DNA from 3 places in the Streptomyces sp. NPDC020747 genome. Region 3 is predicted to be linked to each of the others. Evidence: predicted binding sites of a transcription regulator. Region 3 holds the regulator's gene; each other region holds the start of a gene.
The links. The regulator HrcA, encoded in region 3, represses chaperone genes, less so after heat shock. The targets are predictions, from matches to a motif close to TTNGCACTCNGNNNNNCNGAGTGCNAA.
Positions count from the first base shown of each region.

Region 1 (4,821 bases), on a different contig from region 3:
GTGGCGAAGAAGCTGATCGAGAACGGTCTGCTGGATCCGAGTCTGACCACTGTCGTGCTCAACACCGGTGATGGTCTGAAGACCTTGGACGCGGTTGCTTCCGACACGGGGCTGACCGCGACCATTCGTCCGAACCTGGATTCCTTCCGTGAGGCCGGTCTCGGTTAGTTCGCCGCGCTCCTAAAAGACCGCGCACTTCCCCGCGCCCCTGACGGGGCGCTTCGCACCCGACCGGAGGTCCAACCCCATGAGCGTCAACGTACGTATCCCCACCATCCTGCGCACCTACACGGGCGGCAAGGCCGAGGTCGCTGCCGAGGGGGCGACTCTTGGTGAGGTCATCTCCGATCTGGAGAAGAACCACACCGGTATCGCCGCCCGGGTCCTGGACGACCAGGGGCAGCTGCGGCGGTTCGTCAACGTGTACGTGAACGACGACGACGTGCGTTTCGAGCAGGGGCTGGAGACGGCGACGCCGGACGGGGCCGGGGTGTCGATCATTCCCGCCGTCGCCGGCGGCTGACCGTCGGGGGCCGTGCCGGAGGCTGATCATTACCTTCGGTAACTGCCGTCACCGAGAGTTCATCGAATTGCCCCCTCCGTGAGAGAAGCGGAAGGGGCAATTCTGTATGGTTGAGCGCGGTACAGTTGGGGAACCTGCTTCGATCCGCACGCCGGGCGCATTGAGATCCCGCCCGAAGCCCGACAAGAAGTAGCCAAAGTGCCCCGCCTTTTTGAGCCTTTTATGGCATTCACGGGGCCCGACTTGCCCTGAATCTTCGTGAATTCTTCACATATTCCCGATCAGTCGTGCCCGGAATTCTCGTCGGATTGACCTGTTGCAGACGGCAGTTGGACGGATACATTCAGCCGCGGTCGACGCGTTCCGGCGCACACCCCCAACCGTTGGGGGGTGAGGTCTGACCCGGATCCGCGAAGTGCGGGTCTGTGCAAGGGCCAGTAATAGGGGAGTTAGGCATGGCTCAGGGCACCGTCAAATGGTTCAACGCGGAGAAGGGGTACGGCTTCATCGCGGTCGACGGTGGTGCGGATGTTTTCGTCCACTACAGCGCGATTCAGATGGACGGCTACCGCACCCTGGAAGAGGGTCAGCGGGTCGATTTTGAGATCTCGCAAGGCCAGAAGGGGCCGCAGGCGGACATGGTCCGACTGGCGACCGGCTGAAGCACGCGCCGACTTACTGCAGCGACGTTCTTCTTCCGAAGGGCTCGTACCCCCCGGGGTGCGGGCCCTTCGGCACGCCCGCACCCCGTGCGCGCCGTACGCGCGCTCTCTTCCCACCTGCTCCCACCTGCGGATCATCCTGAGCCGCTTGCACTCGCATGGGTCGAGTGCTAATCATTGGCGTTAGCACTCTGAAGGTGAGAGTGATAACGAGGACCGGGTCGGTGAGGCCCGCAGGCCGGGTGGGGCAAGGAACCACGAGGTCGGCAGGCCGTCCGTCGCGGGCGCGGGCGCGGTCCTGGAGATTCCACCCCAGTCCGGGAGGACCACTTCACATGGCCAAGATCATCGCGTTCGACGAGGAGGCACGGCGCGGTCTCGAGCGCGGGATGAACCAGCTCGCCGACGCCGTCAAGGTCACCCTTGGTCCCAAGGGTCGCAACGTCGTCCTCGAGAAGAAGTGGGGCGCCCCCACGATCACCAACGATGGTGTTTCCATCGCCAAGGAGATCGAGCTCGAGGACCCGTACGAGAAGATCGGCGCTGAGCTGGTCAAGGAAGTCGCCAAGAAGACGGACGACGTCGCCGGTGACGGTACGACCACCGCGACCGTTCTGGCGCAGGCGCTGGTCCGCGAGGGCCTTCGCAACGTCGCCGCCGGCGCCAACCCGATGGCTCTCAAGCGCGGTATCGAGAAGGCCGTCGAGGCCGTCTCCGGTGCCCTCCTTGAGCAGGCCAAGGATGTCGAGACCAAGGAGCAGATCGCTTCGACGGCCTCCATCTCCGCCGCCGACACCCAGATCGGCGAGCTCATCGCCGAGGCGATGGACAAGGTCGGCAAGGAAGGCGTCATCACGGTCGAGGAGTCCCAGACCTTCGGTCTGGAGCTCGAGCTCACCGAGGGCATGCGCTTCGACAAGGGCTACATCTCGGCGTACTTCGCGACCGACATGGAGCGTATGGAGGCCGTCCTCGACGACCCCTACATCCTGATCGCCAACTCGAAGATCGCCAACGTCAAGGACCTGCTCCCGCTCCTGGAGAAGGTCATGCAGTCGGGCAAGCCGCTGCTGATCATCGCCGAGGACGTCGAGGGCGAGGCCCTGTCGACCCTGGTCGTCAACAAGATCCGTGGCACCTTCAAGTCCGTCGCCGTCAAGGCTCCGGGCTTCGGTGACCGCCGCAAGGCGATGCTGAACGACATCGCCATCCTCACGGGCGGCGAGGTCATCTCCGAGGAGGTCGGCCTCAAGCTGGAGAACACCGGCCTGGAGCTGCTCGGCCGCGCTCGCAAGATCGTCATCACCAAGGACGAGACGACGATCGTGGACGGCTCGGGTTCGGCGGACCAGGTTGCCGGTCGCGTCAACCAGATCCGTGCCGAGATCGAGAACTCGGACTCGGACTACGACCGCGAGAAGCTCCAGGAGCGCCTGGCGAAGCTGGCCGGCGGCGTGGCCGTCATCAAGGCCGGTGCCGCCACCGAGGTCGAGCTCAAGGAGCGCAAGCACCGCATCGAGGACGCCGTTCGCAACGCGAAGGCGGCCGTCGAGGAGGGCATCGTCGCCGGTGGTGGCGTGGCCCTGCTCCAGGCCTCCTCGGTCTTCGAGAAGCTGGACCTCGATGGTGACGAGGCGACCGGCGCCAACGCCGTGAAGCTCGCCCTGGAGGCCCCGCTCAAGCAGATCGCCGTCAACGGCGGCCTGGAGGGTGGCGTCATCGTCGAGAAGGTGCGCAACCTTCCCGTCGGCCACGGCCTCAACGCCGCGACCGGTGAGTACGTCGACATGATCGCCGAAGGCATCATCGACCCGGCGAAGGTCACGCGCTCTGCCCTGCAGAACGCCGCGTCCATCGCCGCGCTGTTCCTCACCACCGAGGCCGTCATCGCCGACAAGCCGGAGAAGGCCGGCGCCGGCGCCGGCGCCGGTGGCGGCATGCCGGGCGGTGACATGGACTTCTGAGCCCCTGCGTAAGCAGAAAGGCTCGGCGGTTCATCGCAGCAGGCAGTACTTCGCAGTACGCAGTACTCCGCATCGCGCGGTACTTCGCATTACGCGAACGAGGGCGGCATCCCATTCCAGGGGTGCCGCCCTCGGGCGTGTCCGGGGTCACAGGGGCGTGCGGCGTGGTGACGGAATGCGCTGAGGGCCGGGGCGGTTGTCGTGTGGAGTGGTTCATGCGTGTGCACATACCAATGGGGATGCGCGCACACGCACATGGATCCGCAGATCGTCCGCCCGACCGACCGCTCGACCACTCCACCCCACGAGGAGCCCCTACGTGACTGTCGCCCCCTCCGCCTCCCGTGCGGCCGAGATCCTTTCCCGGCCCGTCTCCCTCAACGGCCTGACCGTTCCGAACCGGATCGCGATGGCGCCGATGACCCGGCAGTTCTCGCCGGGCGGTGTTCCGGGGGAGGACGTGGCGTCGTACTACGCGCGCCGTGCCGCCGCCGGGGTCGGCCTGATCGTCACCGAGGGCACGTACGTGGGCCATGACTCGGCCGGGCAGCGCGACGACATCCCGCGTTTCCACGGTGAGGAGCAGCTGGCCGGGTGGGCGAGGGTCGCCGAGGCCGTGCACGCGGCGGGCGGGAAGATCGTGCCGCAGCTGTGGCACATCGGGAGCGTGCGCAGGGCCGGCGAGCCGCCGTTCGCGGACGCCCCGTCCGTCAGCCCGTCCGGCATCCACACGGAGGGCGCCGAGGTCACCGGCAGGGCCATGACCCAGCTGGACCTGGACGACGTCATCCAGGCCTTCGCGGAGGCCGCTGCCGCCGCCGAGCGCATCGGCTTCGACGGGGTCGAACTGCACGGCGCGCACGGCTACCTGATCGACCAGTTCCTGTGGGCGGGCACGAACCGTCGCACGGACGCGTACGGCGGTGACCTCGTCGCGCGGACGAAGTTCGCCGCGGAGATCGTGGCCGCCGTGCGCGCCGCCGTCTCGCCGACCTTCCCGATCCTCTTCCGCTTCTCGCAGTGGAAGCAGCAGGCGTACGAGGCACGCCTCGCCGAGACGCCGGAGGAGCTGGAGGCGCTGCTGACCCCGCTCGCAGCGGCCGGTGTGGACGCCTTCCACGCCTCCACCCGCCGCTACTGGCTCCCGGAGTTCGACGGCTCGGACCTGAACCTGGCCGGCTGGACGAAGAAGCTGACGGGCAAGCCGGTCATCACCGTCGGCTCGGTCGGCCTCGACGGCGACTTCCTCAAGGGCCTCCAGGGCGAGGGCGCCCCGGCCAGGGGCCTCGACGACCTGCTGGACCGACTGGAGAGCGACGAGTTCGACATGGTCGCCGTGGGCCGCGCCCTCCTCCAGGACCCGCAGTGGGCGGCCAAGGTCCTCGACGGCAGGTCCGACGAACTGGGCGCGTACGACGCGGCGTCACTGGGCTCGCTGAGCTGACCCACCACCGACCGTTGTCGTACGGCGAGGGCGGCACCCCTTCTTGCGGGGCGCCGCCCTCGGCGTTGCAGGGCCGTCAGTCCGCGTAGTCCTTCAGCTTCTCGGTTTTCAGGGTGATGCCGACGGGCTCGGGGATCTCCACGGTGGCTCCCCACGGGTAGGAGGGGGCCTGCTGGTAGCGGCCGTCCTTCGGCTCGCTGAACACGGTGACGGTGTTGTTGTCGCGGT
Region 1 covers NZ_JBIRTJ010000006.1:231,857-236,677, reverse strand. The annotation lists gene thrC (threonine synthase) at 1-168, shown strand, start outside; gene ACH4YP_RS18520 (ubiquitin-like small modifier protein 1) at 248-523, shown strand; gene ACH4YP_RS18515 (cold-shock protein) at 979-1,185, shown strand; gene groL (chaperonin GroEL) at 1,521-3,149, shown strand; gene ACH4YP_RS18505 (NADH:flavin oxidoreductase) at 3,469-4,593, shown strand; gene ACH4YP_RS18500 (Uma2 family endonuclease) at 4,670-4,821, opposite strand, start outside.
Region 1: a site for HrcA is predicted at 1,369-1,395, ahead of groL (chaperonin GroEL). Genes of this name have one in related genera too.

Region 2 (4,821 bases), on a different contig from region 3:
GGCCGCCGACGAGAACATGCGCGAGCAGGGCTTCCACCACCTCGACACGACCACCGAGGCGATGAAGGTCCACCGCCTCTTCGAGGAGTCCAACCCCCGCCCCGTCGCGACCGTCCCGACGGTCGCCGACCACCTCGACCACATGCGCGAGGTCGCGGGCGTCGACCACATCGGCATCGGCGGCGACTACGACGGCACGGCGTTCACGCCCGACGGCCTCGGCGACGTCTCCGGCTACCCGAACCTCATCGCGGAACTCCTGGACCGCGGCTGGTCGTCCACCGACCTCGCCAAGCTGACCTGGCAGAACGCGGTCCGGGTGCTGGGCGCCGCGGAGGACGTGGCCCGCGACGAGCAGTCCCGCAGGGGCCCGTCGAACGCGACCCTGGATCAACTGGACGGCTAGCTACGGCGGTTGTCGGATGGTCAGAAGCGGTTACGCGGGTGCGGGGTGCCCCAGCAGCATGGTCGGGGCGCCCTTCACCCGGGTCAGGAACACGGTCGCCGAGTTGGGCCCCTGCGGCTTCACCTTGCGCCGCAGCTCCTCCGGCTCGACGGCCGAGCCACGCTTCTTGACGGTGAGGACACCGACCCCGCGTTCCCGCAGCAGCGCCTTCAACTTCTTCACGCCGAAGGGGAGTTGGTCGGTGATCTCGTAAGCGGTGGCGTAGGGCGTGGCCTTCAGCGAGTCCGCGGTGACGTAGGCGATGGTCTCGTCGACCAGCCCGCCGCCGTCCAGCTCCTCGGCGACCTCCGCGACCAGATGCGCCCGGACGACGGCTCCGTCGGGCTCGTACAAGTACCGCCCCAGAGGCCGCACTTGGGGATCGGGCAGCCCCCGGCCGACGAGGGTCCGCGGCCCGGGCAGCAGAGTCGCGCGTACGGACCCGGCCTCGCCCGTGCCGAACCACAGCACGGCCTCCTTCACGTCCCCGGAGTCCGAGATCCACTCGGCCCCGGCCTCGGCGGGGACGGTCTCGTGCGGAATCCCGGGCGCGATCTTCAGCGCGGCGAGCGGCGCTTCGAGAGCGGTCCGCACGGCCCACGACAGCGGCGGCGAATAGGCCTCGGGATCGAAGACGCGCCCACGCCCGCCCCGCCGCGCCGGATCCACGAACACGGCGTCGTACGCGGCCGTCTCGACCTCCGTGACATCCGCCTCGCGCACCTCGAAGAGCTCGCCGAGCCCGAGCGCCTCGGCGTTCGCCCGCGCCACGGCCGCCGTCAGCGGGTCCCGGTCGACGGCGAGCACCCGGATCCCGGCCCGGGCGAGCGCGATCGCGTCACCGCCGATCCCGCAGCACAGATCCGCCACGGACCGCACGCCGAGCTCCTGGAAACGCCGGGCCCGGTACGCGGCGACGCTCGCCCGGGTCGACTGCTCCACCCCGTTCGGCGTGAAGTACATCCGCCCCGCGTCCGCCGCGCCGAACTTCGCCACGGCCCGCTGCCGCAACCGCGCCTGCCCGAGCGCCGCCGACACGAGCCCGACAGGATGCTCCCGCCGCAGCCGGGTGGCGACGGCCAGCTCCTGGGCGGGTTCGGTGTCCCGCACCTCGTCGAGCAGGGCACGCCCTCGGTCGGTGAGCAGGGCGGCGAATGAGGAGAGGGGATCGAGGTCGTTCACCGACCCATTGTGGGCCAGTCGGTGGACGGCAAGGTCCGGACGGCGGTGTCGACGCCTGGTGAGGGGTCTGACCTGTGAGTATCCGGACCTATGCGACTTGTGCGACAAAATTATAGAAACCTCTCACGCACCGCAGTCACGCTACTGACCGTCACCGCCCTCGCGGCCGGCTGCGCTGAAGCAACCCCCACCACTGTCAAGCCCGCCCCAGGCCAGCAACTCCTGAAGGCCCCACCGGCCCGAGCCATGGACACGTACGCCACCAAGCTGCGCCAGGAGCAGCGCGCCCGCGCCACCGCGGCGAAGAAGTGGGGGCTGGCCAAGCCCCCACTGCCCGCACCCCCCGCTCCCGGCAAGAAGCCCGACATCAGCACCCGCAAGGGCTTCGAGGTGGACGACCACGAGGGCCTGCCGCCCGTCTTCACCACGATTCCCACCAAGGACAAGGTCGTCTTCCTCACGATCGACGACGGCGCCGAGAAGGACCCGGCGTTCCTGCGGATGATGAGCGAGCTGAAGGTCCCGTACACGGCCTTCCTGAGCGACTACCTGGTCAAAGATGACTACGGCTACTTCAAGCAGATGCGGGACAAGGGCGTGGTCCTGAACAACCACACCCTCAACCACCGCTATATGCCGAACCTTTCCTACGAACGGCAGAAGAGCGAGATCTGCGGCATGCAGGACGTGATCGAGAAGCGCTACGGCAAGCGCCCGGCCCTCTTCCGCCCGCCCTTCGGCAACTACAACGAGGACACCCTGCGCGCGGCCAGGGCCTGCGGCATCAAGGCGGCCCCGCTGTGGAACGAGGAGGTCTTCGTCGACCGCTGGGACTACCGCGAGTTGGACCGGGACCTCCACCCCGGCGACATCGTTCTCAGCCACTTCCGCGGCAAGGAGCATTGGAAGGGCACGATGCCGGACATGGTCCGACGGTTCCTGAAGCTGGTCACGGACAAGGGGTACGCGGTGGCACGCATCGAGGACTACCTGTGAGGAAGCGGCCGGCCGCCGCCGCGGCACTGCTCGCGGGCCTGGTCTGCCTGGCCGGCTGCGCCCAGTCCGTGGACCCCATCGAGCGGCTGGGCAAGAAGGCCGCGCAGAAGGTACGCACGTACGGCCCCACCGAGGACCCGTACCGCCGCTGGGGTCTGACCGCTCCGCTGGCCCCGGCGCCGAAGCCGCCCGACCGGCGGCCCTCCGCCCGCACCGCGGGACCGGGCCTGCCGCCCGTCGTCGACCGCGTCCGCACCCGCGACCGGGTCGTCTTCCTGACCTTCGACGACGGCGCCGAGAAGGACCCGCAGTTCGTCGACATGGTCCGTGAACTGCGGCTGCCGGTCACGATGTTCCTCACGGACAGTGTCGTCGGGCCGGGGTACGCCCACTTCGGCAGGCTCCGCGCGGTCGGCGCGACCGTACAGAACCACACGCTCGACCACCCGTACCTGCCGGGACTCCCGTACGCCGGCCAGCGCGCCGAGATCTGCGGCCAGCAGGAGAAGCTCAAGCAGCGCTTCGGCATCCGCCCCCGGCTCTTCCGCCCGCCCTACGACGACTACAACACCGACACCCTGCGCGCGGCCGCCGACTGCGGACTGTCCGCCATCGTCCTCTGGCGCGACCCCGACCACCTCGCCCCGGGCGACATCCTGCACTGCCCGGAAGGCGAGAACGGCACGACTCTCACCGACGCGACGACCACCATGCTGAAGCGCATCCAGGGGGAGGGGTTCACGGTGGCGCGGCTGGAGGATTACCTGTAGCCCTCAGCCCGTCCGGCGTTTGAGGACGAGGCCGTTCAGGCCGAAAGGGGGGTCTGGGGGCGCAGCCCCCAGGGGCGTTCACCCCTGGCACCGGGCGCCGAACACCCCCTGACCGCCGGAGGTAATTGGCACTCCGCTTGACCGAGTGCTAATCGCAGTCATAGTCTCAGGCCTGGCACTCACCGCAGGAGAGTGCCAATAGCGACGGGCAGGTCCGGCACCCGCGACGACGGATCCACCTGGTCGCCACCTCAGACAGTTAACCCCGTGAGATCTCCGAAGGGGGAGGTCGGATCGTGACGACCACCAGCTCCAAGGTTGCCATCAAGCCGCTCGAGGACCGCATTGTGGTCCAGCCGCTCGACGCCGAGCAGACCACGGCCTCTGGCCTGGTCATCCCGGACACCGCCAAGGAGAAGCCCCAGGAGGGCGTCGTCCTGGCCGTGGGCCCGGGCCGCTTCGAGAACGGCGAGCGTCTTCCGCTCGACGTCAAGACCGGCGATGTCGTGCTGTACAGCAAGTACGGCGGCACCGAGGTGAAGTACAACGGCGAGGAGTACCTCGTCCTCTCGGCTCGCGACGTGCTCGCGATCGTCGAGAAGTAGTTCACCCGGCACCACCAGCATTCCCGGCATTACCAGCATTGCAGTGAACTGCGCCCCTGGCCCCCGCGACCTTATGAAGCCGGGCGTCGGGGGCGCGGTTCGTTTCACCCACGTTTTCCGAGAGGGCTGAACCGCTCCCATGGCGAAGATCCTGAAGTTCGACGAGGACGCCCGTCGCGCCCTCGAGCGCGGCGTCAACAAGCTTGCCGACACGGTCAAGGTGACGATCGGCCCCAAGGGCCGCAACGTCGTCATCGACAAGAAGTTCGGCGCACCCACCATCACCAACGACGGTGTCACGATCGCCCGCGAGGTCGAGCTCGACGACCCGTACGAGAACCTCGGCGCCCAGCTGGTGAAGGAGGTGGCGACCAAGACCAACGACATCGCGGGTGACGGTACGACCACCGCCACCGTGCTGGCCCAGGCGCTCGTCCGCGAGGGCCTGAAGAACGTCGCCGCCGGCGCGTCCCCCGCCCTCCTGAAGAAGGGCATCGACGCGGCCGTCGCCGCGGTCTCCGAGGAGCTCCTCGCGACCGCGCGCCCGATCGACGAGAAGTCCGACATCGCCGCCGTCGCCGGTCTGTCCGCCCAGGACAGCCAGGTCGGCGAGCTCATCGCCGAGGCGATGGACAAGGTCGGCAAGGACGGTGTCATCACCGTCGAGGAGTCCAACACCTTCGGTCTGGAGCTGGACTTCACCGAGGGCATGGCCTTCGACAAGGGCTACCTGTCGCCGTACTTCGTGACGGACCAGGAGCGCATGGAAGCCGTCCTGGACGACCCGTACATCCTGATCCACCAGGGCAAGATCTCCTCCATC
Region 2 covers NZ_JBIRTJ010000002.1:87,024-91,844, forward strand. The annotation lists gene ACH4YP_RS05515 (dipeptidase) at 1-406, shown strand, start outside; gene ACH4YP_RS05520 (methyltransferase domain-containing protein) at 437-1,627, opposite strand; gene ACH4YP_RS05525 (polysaccharide deacetylase family protein) at 1,718-2,623, shown strand; gene ACH4YP_RS05530 (polysaccharide deacetylase family protein) at 2,620-3,393, shown strand; gene groES (co-chaperone GroES) at 3,690-3,998, shown strand; gene groL (chaperonin GroEL) at 4,138-4,821, shown strand, end outside.
Region 2: a site for HrcA is predicted at 3,519-3,545, ahead of groES (co-chaperone GroES). Genes of this name have one in related genera too.

Region 3 (4,821 bases):
GGCGCCGGACTCGGGGGTGGCGAGGAACGCCGTGCCGAGCTGGGCGGCGCTCGCGCCCGCGGCGAGCGCGGCGGCGATCTGGCTGCCGCGCATGATGCCGCCGGCCGCGACGATCGGGATCTGCACGGTCTCGCGGACCTGTGCGATCAGCGAGAGCAGTCCGATGCCCGAGCCGTCGGTCTCCGGGTTGTCGCGGTGGGTGCCCTGGTGGCCGCCGGCCTCGACGCCCTGCACGATCACCGCGTCGGCGCCCGCCCACTGCACGGCCTGCGCCTCCTCGGCGGTGGTCGCCGTGACGAGGGTCAGCGTGCCGGCCCGGCTCAGGGAGTCCAGGACGTCACGCGTGGGGCAGCCGAAGTGGAAGGAGACGACCGGTACCGGGTTGTCGAGGAGTACGGCGAGCTTGGCGTCGTATCCGTCGTCGCGTCCGCTGTCGGGGTCGCCCAGTTCGGTCTCGTACCAGGAGGCCTCGCCGGCGAGTTGGTGGGCGTAGACCTCGACCGCGGCCGCGTCGGCGTACTCGGGCTGCGGCATGAACAGGTTCACGCCGAACGGGCGGCTCGTGGTGCCCCGCAACTGCTTGATCTCCTGGTACATGCCGTCGGCCGTTTTGTAGCCGGCGGCGAGGAAACCGAGCCCCCCGGCTTCGGACACGGCCGCTGTGAGCTGCGGCACGGAGACGCCGCCCGCCATGGGGGCCTGCACGATCGGGAGTGGGAAGAGATCGGTCAGCGCGGAGGACATGACGGCATGTTGTCACGTCCTCCGTACAAGTCCGAATCCGGCCTTCCCTCGGGCATAAGCCACGGGAATCAGGCCGCGGGGCGGTTTCCCCTTCGGCCTGAACGGCCTCGTCCTCAAACTCCCCCACTCTCGGCTTCGCTCGAGCGGGGGGACCCCCACGACGGGCTGAAGGTGTCGGCCCGGGCCGCGAAGTCTTCAGCCCCTCCGGCGTTTGAGGAGCGGGGGTTCGGGGGCTGGCCCCCGAGACGGGACGGGAAGGGGCGGCGGGGGCGAAACAAACCCCCCGCACAACCCCTCAGCGACCGTTGAACGCGTCCTTCAGCCTGGAGAACAGCCCCTGCTGCCCGGGTTGAAACTGACCCGTGGGCCGCTCCTCCCCCCGAAGCTGCGCCAACTCCCGCAGCACCCTCTCCTGCTCGGGATCAAGCTTGCTCGGCGTCATGACCTCGACATGCACGATGAGATCCCCGCGCCCGCCACCGCGAAGGTGCGTGATCCCGCGCCCGTGCAACGGAACCGACTGCCCGGACTGGGTCCCCGGACGGATGTCGATCTCTTCCATCCCGTCGAGCGTCTCCAGCGGAACCTTCGTCCCGAGAGCCGCCGCGGTCATCGGAATGGTGACCGTGCAGTGCAGGTCGTCACCGCGCCGCTGGAAGGTGGAGTGCGCGACCTCGTGGATCTCGACGTAGAGGTCACCGGCGGGACCGCCGCCGGGCCCGACCTCACCCTCGCCCGCGAGCTGGATCCGCGTGCCGTTGTCGACACCGGCGGGAATCTTCACGGTCAGGGTCCGCCGCGAGCGGACCCGCCCGTCACCGGCGCACTCGGGGCACGGCGTCGGAACGACCGTCCCGAACCCCTGGCACTGCGGACACGGCCGGGACGTCATGACCTGGCCCAGGAAGGACCGGGTGACCTGGGACACCTCACCGCGCCCGCGGCACATGTCACAGGTCTGCGCGGAGGTGCCGGGCGCCGCGCCCTCGCCACTGCACGTCGTACACACGACGGCCGTGTCGACCTGGATGTCCTTCGTCGTGCCGAAGGCCGCCTCGTCGAGGTCGATCTCCAGCCGGATCATCGCGTCCTGGCCGCGCCGCGTGCGCGACCGCGGGCCCCGCTGCGACGCCGTGCCGAAGAAGGCGTCCATGATGTCCGAGAAGTTCCCGAACCCGCCGGCGCCGAAGCCACCCGCGCCCTGGCCGCCCGCCTGGGACAGCGGGTCACCGCCGAGGTCGTAGACCTGCTTCTTCTGCGGGTCCGACAACACCTCGTACGCGGCGTTGATCTCCTTGAAGCGCTCTTGCGTCTTCGGATCGGGATTGACGTCCGGATGCAGCTCGCGTGCGAGCCGCCGGAATGCCTTCTTGATCTCGTCCTGGGACGCGTCGCGGCGCACGCCGAGTACGGCGTAGTAGTCCGTGGCCACTTACGACTCCGCCAGGATCTGTCCTACGTACCGTGCCACCGCTCGTACCGCTCCCATCGTTCCGGGGTAATCCATGCGCGTCGGTCCGACGACGCCAAGTTTTGCTACTGCCTCGACGCCCGAACCGTAGCCGACCGAGACGACGGACGTGGAGTTGAGTCCCTCATGGGCGTTCTCGTGACCGATCCGTACGGCCATGCCCGAATCATTGACCTCACCAAGGAGTTTGAGGAGAACGACCTGCTCCTCAAGTGCCTCCAGGACCGGACGGATGGTGAGGGGAAAGTCATGTCCGAAGCGGGTGAGATTGGCGGTGCCGCCGATCATCAGCCGCTCCTCGGTCTCCTCGACGAGAGTCTCCATGAGGGTGGAGAGCACCGTCGCGACCGTACCCCGGTCGTCCGACTCGAACGCGTCGGGGAGATCCTGCACCAGCTGCGGGACGTCCGCGAAACGGCGGCCCGCGATCCGGCTGTTGAGCCGCGCGCGCAGATCCGCCACGGAGGCCTCCCCGAAGGGAGCCGGACAGTCCACCATGCGCTGCTCGACCCGGCCGGTGTCCGTGATCAGTACGAGCATGACTCGGGCCGGGGCCAGCGCCAGCAGCTCCACATGACGCACGGTCGAACGCGTCAGGGACGGGTACTGCACGACGGCGACCTGCCGGGTGAGCTGCGCGAGGAGCCGGACGGTCCGCCCCACGACGTCGTCGAGGTCGACGGCGTTGTCGAGGAAGCTGTGGATCGCCCGCCGCTCCGGCGCGGTCATCGGCTTGACGCCCGCGAGTCTGTCGACGAAGAGGCGATAGCCCTTGTCCGTGGGGATACGGCCGGCGCTGGTGTGCGGCTGGGCGATGTAGCCCTCGTCCTCCAGCACGGCCATGTCGTTACGGACGGTCGCCGGGGAGACGCCCAGCCGGTGGCGCTCCGTGAGCGCCTTGGAACCGACCGGCTCCTCGGTGCCCACATAGTCCTGGACGATGGCGCGCAGCACTTCGAGCCTGCGTTCACTGAGCATCGCGCACACCTCCAGCTGGTCTTCCCCGCGGTCTTCGATCATCCTCGATCGCCTTGCCTGGCACTCAGCGTGCGCGAGTGCCAGCATCCCCGGGCCAAGTGTACGGCCGCTGGGCACGACCCGGGCAAGGCCGTCCCCGCGATGTCACGACGACGTGTACGGGCCTGTCCCGCTCTGTCCCGACTACTGTCCGCTGCCGCCCGCTGCTGTCCGCGCACTTCACGGGGCGTAGAGCTAGCGTCGGCGTATGAGGGTGACTTGGGAAGAGGCCGGGTGGGAGGAACTGGGTCCGCGTGTGGGGCGCTGCCGGCTTCCGGTGTGGGACTGCACGGCGGGGCTCGTGGTGGGCGAGAGTGCGGCGCTCATGATCGACGCGGGGTCGGGGCCCCGGGAGGGCGCGCGGCTGCGTACGGAGGCGCGGCGGTTGCTCGGGGGCGGGCGGGTCACCCATCTCGCGCTCACCCACCCGCATTTCGACCATGTCTTCGGCGCGGCGGCGTTCGCGGGGGCCGAGGTCTTCGGAGCGGCGGGTCTTGAGCGGGTGCTCGTCGACGGACGGGACGAGTTGCGGGCGGACGCCGTACGCAACGGCGCCGACCCCAGCGAGGCGGCCGACGCGGCGGACCTGCTAGTCCACCCCCGGCACCTCGTCTCCGGCGAGAGGACCCTCGACCTGGGCGGCGGAGTCCGGGTCCTACTGGCGAACGTGGGCCCCGGCCACACGTCCCACGACCTGGCGGTTCTGGTCCACGGCGAGCTGGGGGACGTCGGGGGCAGGGGAGGTTCGGCAGGCCCGGGAGACCTCGGAGGCCCGGCAGGTCCGGCAGGTCCGGCAGGCTCGGCAGGCCCCGGAGGCCCGGCGGGCCCCAGCAGCCCCGGTGGTCCCAGTGGCCCCAGCCGCCCCAGCGGTCCCGGGACCGGCTCGCCGAGGATCGTCTTCTGCGGTGACCTCGTCGAGGAGTCCGGCGAACCCCAGGCGGGCCCCGACGCCGTCCCCGCCCGCTGGCCCGCGGCCCTGGACCGGCTGCTGGAGCTCGGGGGCGAGGACGCGGTGTACGTGCCCGGCCACGGGGCGGCGGTCGACGCCGGCTTCGTACGGGCCCAACGGGACGCGCTGGCACGGCGTTTCGGCGTGTCGTAGGGAGCTCGTGGGTCTGTCTCGCAGGAGGCTCGTCGGCGAGGCCCGGGCGCCTGTCGGCAGGTCGCGGGAGGCTCGGTGTGCCGGGCGGGTACCTTCTCCTGTCGTCATCTATCGTCATCCGAATGCGCCAGTACTCAGCGGACCTGACCCCTCCGTGGAAGAAGCCCAAGCCCGTGCCCGAGGTGGCGGCGGAGCCGGGGCTCGTGGTCGAGGAGCCCGGGACCGGGTTCTGCGGTGCCGTGATCCGCTGCGAGGCGGGGACGGTCACGCTGGAGGACCGCTTCGGCAAACACCGGGTGTTTCCGCTGGAGCCTCGGGGGTTCCTGCTGGAGGGGCGCGTGGTGACGCTGGTGCGCCCGTCGTCCGCACCCGTACGCCCAAGTCGTACGGCTTCCGGTTCGGTTGCCGTGCCCGGGGCCCGGGCACGGGTCGCCCGGGCGGGGCGCATCTACGTCGAGGGGCGGCACGACGCGGAACTGGTCGAGCG
Region 3 covers NZ_JBIRTJ010000007.1:325,823-330,643, forward strand. The annotation lists gene ACH4YP_RS20940 (nitronate monooxygenase) at 1-744, opposite strand, end outside; gene dnaJ (molecular chaperone DnaJ) at 1,040-2,176, opposite strand; gene hrcA (heat-inducible transcriptional repressor HrcA) at 2,177-3,193, opposite strand; gene ACH4YP_RS20955 (MBL fold metallo-hydrolase) at 3,441-4,334, shown strand; gene ACH4YP_RS20960 (DUF3097 domain-containing protein) at 4,457-4,821, shown strand, end outside.